2 regions of the Flavobacterium sp. LK-23 genome follow, and region 1 is predicted to be linked to the other one. Evidence: riboswitches for the same ligand, from Rfam matches in the RefSeq annotation. Region 1 holds a riboswitch; the other holds the start of a gene.
What was found. Region 1 has a riboswitch for cobalamin ahead of AC3Y25_RS19385 (TonB-dependent receptor). Riboswitches for the same ligand answer to the same signal wherever they lie in the genome.

Region 2: another riboswitch for cobalamin. It lies ahead of AC3Y25_RS24145 (TonB-dependent receptor plug domain-containing protein); the one in region 1 lies ahead of AC3Y25_RS19385 (TonB-dependent receptor).

Annotation. Positions count from the first base shown of each region.
Region 1 covers NZ_JBYUVT010000016.1:78,169-81,327, forward strand. The annotation lists gene AC3Y25_RS19385 (TonB-dependent receptor) at 1-1,609, opposite strand, end outside; cobalamin riboswitch at 1,725-1,927, opposite strand; gene AC3Y25_RS19390 (alginate export family protein) at 1,973-3,159, opposite strand, start outside.
Region 2 covers NZ_JBYUVT010000032.1:48-3,206, forward strand. The annotation lists gene AC3Y25_RS24135 (adenosylcobinamide-GDP ribazoletransferase) at 25-810, shown strand; gene cobC (alpha-ribazole phosphatase) at 795-1,328, shown strand; cobalamin riboswitch at 1,394-1,601, shown strand; gene AC3Y25_RS24145 (TonB-dependent receptor plug domain-containing protein) at 1,630-3,159, shown strand, end outside.

The DNA of each region.
Region 1 (3,159 bases):
CTTTTCCTTTTACTTGCCCTATATTGGTCATCATCCAGCGAAATAAATTTCCTGTTGGAGCAGCAATAATTTTATCTTTTGTATTGGTATAATAAGCATCTGCCTGAAAAGAAAATTTATCAAAAAAGCTTTCCCTTACGGGGAAATTATACGTAAAACCAACATCGTATTGATTCATGTATTCTGGCTTCAAAGTGCTCGAACCGATCATGGTATAATACAAATCGTTGAAAGTGGGCATTCTGAAAATTCGTTTAGCGAAAGCTCTTAAATTGAAATCGTATTTCTTAAACGGCGTATAACCAAGAAATATAGCGGGAGTAAATTCGGTTTTATTGGGTGCTTTGGCATTGTACTTCACTTCTTCGATAACGCGAGTTGCGAGTACATTTCCTAAAACTTTAAAACCTTCATATCGATAGGAACTTGCCAGAGAAACAAGTGCAGTATAACGCTGCGGAAAAGAAAACTGTGTCTGAATGCCTCTTCTAGTTGCATTTAGTTTATTGTATTGAAAATCGGTTGAGAGCGAAACATCCCAAGTGGGTAAAATGCTGTACATATTGACTGCAGAAAAATAGGCTTCCTGCTGATAATAACTATCATCAGATTGCACGCCTTCTGTTACGGTTTCTCCTAAAACATTGGTTGCATCTCGTGCAATATAATGGGTGTAATCGTAAGCAAATTTTCCTTTTAGCTGAAATTTATATTTCTCTGAAACGTCTTTTGTTAAAGAAGACTGTCCGAAAAAATTCTTGTCAAATTGACGGAAACCATCTCGAAACTTATTTTCTACAATGGCACCTGGAGCGCCTCTTTCAGAATCGTAGTAATACACTTTGGCATCCCAAGTTCCTTTATTTATTTTTCCGAACAAGCCCGATTCCAATCGGAATGCCTCAATATCGCTATTCCATCGCGTTGCTGTGGTATCGTAGGCAATGCTTCCGTCTTGATTTTTTCTTTTGTATCTAAATTTATACTGTCCGTTTGATTTGATGTATTCTGAGCTTACACTCAAACTGACTTTGTCGCTTAGTTTTTGTTCCCATCTAAAAGAAGGATCATGATAATCAATAGACATTGTTTTGTAACGAACCAGCAGATTTGTTTTCTTATTGCCCGAAAAAGCAGGTCGTTTGGTTCGCAAATAAATCGCAGAAGCAGAAGCAAAATCTTTAGCCGATTGAAAAATTTCACTTTTCTGACCGTTATACATCGTCAAAGATTCCATGTCGTCAAGCGAATACTTTCCTAGATCGGTTACGCCATTTTGCGCATTTCCAAGCTGAATTCCGTCATAAAAAACACCAACATGATGCGTTCCCATATTACGAACATCAACCGTTTTGAGTCCGCCCACTCCACCATAATCTTTAATTTGAGTTCCAGCAAAATAACGCAGCGCATCTGCGACATTGTGAGTCGCCAAATTCTCGAGTAGAACACCCGAAAGACTTTGTACGGGAATCACTTCCTGATACGGTTTTCCTTTTAAAATAACTTCTTTTAAAACCCGCGAACTATCAGTCACTGCTTGAGAATGAAGCAAAAAAGGAACAAGTACTAAAAAAACAGAAAATAAAGTTTTACTCAAATTATACATCACGATTTTATTAAATAAACTTTACGTGATGCAACAATTATAAAAACATAGAAATAGGCCAACTATCCTAAATAGCAGGTCATTATCTTGTCATCAACTTCATACCACGAAAGTTTTAAACTATGTGATCGTGGCAGGTCTCCTGACTTATTCCATCTTTAAACGGCCTTCTCATCCGAAACAACGAACAATGGCATTAGTAATGTTTAAAGACTTAAATAGAACTTACAGTAGCGGGTCTGTTCAGGATTTGCACCTGATTCCCTTTTAACTATTTCTTCTGAATTGAAAAAATAGACCAAAATCAGCCGCAAAGATATAATTATCTTTTACAAATGTAAATGCGAAAGATTTTAAAGCCTATTATTTTTTGTTTCTTCTAAAATTGATCGCATTAAAAGAATACGAAACCATCAAATAACTCCAAAACGACAGTTTTTCTACATCTTGTATTTTGGGAAGGTTTGTCATTGAATCTGTAGATTTATAAAATGAAAATGCACCATTAATTTCTAACTCTTTAATAGGAACATATTTTATAGAAATATCATTTTCAAATCCTAAAAATTTTGACATTGCCTGATTTAAATTATGCTGCAAAGAATATTGTGTATAAAAAAGATGAAAATCTGAACGAAATGTCAGTTTTGAATTTATTGGAAACAAAGCAAACAAATACGGATTCACAAGACCTTTTCCTCCAACATCAGCAGGAAAACGCGTAAAAACATTCATATTTCCATTAAACTTCCAAGTAACGCCATATAAAACATCAAAGTCTCCTGAATTTTCTTTCCCTGTCTGTAAACTGTTTCCGCTAATTATCTCCGCTCCTAATCGTAAAGTAGTTTTTGGCAATGATAATTTCACTTCTGGCTGGAAATAGTATGCAAACAAATGTTGCCCTTTTTGATTTCTACCAAATTGCAAATAGCTGTTTAAAGTATAATACCATTGCTTCTTTTTAAACTCAATTCTTCCTCCTGTAGTGGCGCGAGTGTATAGTGTTTCTGAATTTGTTTTCTCTAAAAAATCAACTGTATTTATAGAATTAAAAGAAAGATTTTTATTCGAATTATAACTAAAGTTGTACACCAGCATGTACTTGTATTTATTGGAAGCAACTGGAGAATAAGCACTTTCAAAACTTGTATTGTATTTTCTCGTAAACACAAAGAAAAAATCATGGGCAAAATGTGGCGTATATTTCATAATTCTAATTCCTTCATGGGCTCTACCCTGCTGAGCCCAAGGCGCATCCGAAAATAATCTGCCGTTATCTAATAAAATATTTTGTCTTCCTACACGAAAGTTTATGTCCTTAAATTTCGTTTCCAAAAACAACTGATAAAAATTTATGCTTCCGACTTTAGAATTTGAATTTGCTTCATCCCACAAATGAATTTCTTGTAAATCGGATTTTATAAACCATTTTTCACGCAAGTATTGCATTGAAACTCTATTTCTCTGCGTTATGTAAAAATAGGGATCTATCGAGTCATTTGGAGGAAGTATATAATTTGAAGTATATTCTGCTCTTGGACGTATTT
Region 2 (3,159 bases), on a different contig from region 1:
CTTTAGCCAAACAATCATAATCAAATGAAAAAAGAACTACATATTTTCTTCACCTGTTTAATGTTTTACACCAGAATTCCGTGTCCAAAAAACATTACACATCATCCAGATTATTTAAATAAAGCCACAAGATATTTCCCTTTTATTGGTTGGATTGTTGGGAGTATTTCCTTTCTGGCTTTTTATCTTTTTTCATTTTTTCTTTCAACGGAAATTGCTATTATATTGTCAATGATTACTTCTATTTTAACAACCGGAGCTTTTCACGAAGACGGATTTGCCGATGTCTGTGATGGTTTTGGCGGAGGCTGGACAAAAGAAAAAATCTTAATGATTATGAAAGACAGCGCTATTGGAGCTTACGGAGCAATCGGACTGGTTTTACTTTTTCTACTAAAATTCAAACTGCTTTCAGAATCGATATTACTTTTCACTAATAACATTTTACTAATTTTCCTTTTATTCATTTCTGCACATTCTTTAAGTCGTCTGGCAGCAATAAGCATTATTTTTACACACGAATATTCTCGTGATGATGCTTCTAGCAAAAGCAAACCAATTGCGAAACAATACACTTGGAAAGAAGTTTTTGGATCATTCTTTTTTGGATTAATTCCGCTGCTTGTATTTTCTTATTTTGATTTAAAATTTCTTCTGGCTATAATTCCCGTTTTTATAACTCGATATTTTTTAGCTCGATATTTTCAGAAATGGATTGACGGTTATACAGGAGATTGTCTTGGCGCTACACAACAGGTTTGCGAAGTGATATTTTATTTAAGCATTTTATTTTTATGGAAATTTATCTAGTTCGCCATACCGAAACCATCTGCGAAAAAGGAATCTGTTATGGACAATCAGATGTTGATATTGCAGTTCCATTTGATGAAATTTTCGGCAGAATTATTTCTGAACTTCCTTCGGAGGCAATTATCTTCTCGAGTCCGTTAAAACGCTGTGTTATTTTAGCAAAACACATTCAAGAAAATATTAAAAGTATTTCTTATCACGAAGACGAACGCTTAAAAGAAATGAATTTTGGCGATTGGGAATTGAAAAGCTGGAACGAAATTCCTTCTGAGGAACTCAACCCGTGGATGGAAGATTTTGTAAATATCAAAGTTTCAAACGGAGAATCTTTTGTTGAATTACATGAAAGAGTTGGTAATTTTTTATCTGATACCATTTCAAAAACAAACCAGCCAATTGTAATTGTTGCTCATGCCGGAATCATCAGAAGTATTTTATGCCATCAGAGTTCACTGCCATTAAAAGAAGCTTTCAATAATAAAGTTGATTTCGGAGAAGTTATAAAAATCGATTTTTAATGCAAATAATTTATAATTTTTCATGAAACATAAAACAAATTTGAATAATCAGTATTTTTAACTTTATCTTTGCAGCAAATTAAGGTTGTGTTTTTAATTCAAAAACACATTAAAAGGGAATCAAGTAATTTCTTGAGCTGTACCCGCAACTGTAAGCTAAGTTCACAAAAATGAATGCTTGCTGTAACTACATCACCACTGTCACGCCCCGCGTGATGGGAAGGTAAACAGCAAGACGCAAGCCAGGAGACCTGCCTTTGTAACAATTTATCGAGCTCTCGGGAAAAAGAGTGAAGGAATTATGACTTTAAAACGACTTCTTGCTTTTTGTTCATTTGTAATGTGCCAGATTCTTTCGGCGCAGAGTGATTCTATTACCAGCTTGAAAGAAGTATTGGTTTCAGACAAAAATTTAAAAAACTATTCGGTTTCACAATCTGTTTTAAAATTAAACGATTCTGTTATTGGCAAAAACGAAGCTCTTCTAACCGATTTATTAAACTTTAATTCTACGATTTACTTTAAAGAATACGGTCGCGGAATGTTATCTACCGTAGCTTTTAGAGGAACAACTTCTTCTCAGACCGCAGTAATATGGAACGGAATTAACATTAATTCCCAAATGAACGGAAGCACCGATTTTAATACCATTTCAGGTTCCGATTACAATTCGATAAGCGTAAAAGCGGGTGGCGGAAGCGTGATTTACGGAAGCGGTGCAGTTGGAGGAACAGTGCATTTAAACAACGATTTGTTGTTTTCTAATCGTTTTGAGAATAATTTAAGACTAGATTACGGTAGTTTTAATACGATTGGGATTAATTATAAAACTTCTATTTCAAACAAAAAATGGAGTGCCCAAATTGGATTATCAAAAAACAGCTCAACAAACGATTATAAATATCTGAATCAGTACAACTGGAAAGGCGAACAGCGCTGGAACCAAAATGGCCAATATGATATTATTACGGTAAGCGCCAATGCGGGTTATAAAATTAATGCCAAAAACATTCTAAAATTATATACCCAAACCTCAAATACAGATAGAAATACTTCTATAGTTTCCGAATCGGAAATGAAAAGTAAATATGTTAATGGGTTTAATAGAAACTTACTAGAATACGACGGTAACTTTGGGAAGTTTACTACCAACTTAAAAACTGCTTATATTTTCGAGAACTATCAATATTATGCCGATAATTCGAGTAATATTTATACTTACGGAAAAACAGAAAGCTTTATTACAAAAGTAGACTTAGGATATCAATTATTCAAATCATTGCAAGTAAACGGAATTTTGGACTATAATCGAACTAAAGGATATGGTTCTGGTTTTGGTGATAATGTGAGAGAAATAAGTTCTGCCGCTTTGCTTGTTAAACAAGACGCTTCAGTTAATTGGAAAAACGAATTTGGCATTCGAAAAGAATTCACAGACAACTACCAATCTCCTGTCCTATTTTCAGTTGGTTCTTCTTATCAGTTTGGGAAATTATATAATTTGAAATTAAATGCATCACGAAATTTCAGAATACCAACCTTCAATGATTTATACTGGGAAGAAGGCGGAAATCCAGACTTAAAACCTGAAAGCTCCTATCAAGCAGAAATAGGCAATGTTTTTACTTTTCAAAATTTTAATATAACGCAGACCTTTTATTACATGAAAATAAAAGATTTGTTGAGATGGGTTCCTGGAACAAATGGAATTTGGATGCCACAAAATACAGACAAAGTAAATAGCTATGGAGCAGAAACATTGTTGAGTTGGAAGAAAAGTTATGGCAAAAACAACCTGACAGCAAATGCAACTTATGCTTATACTGTATCA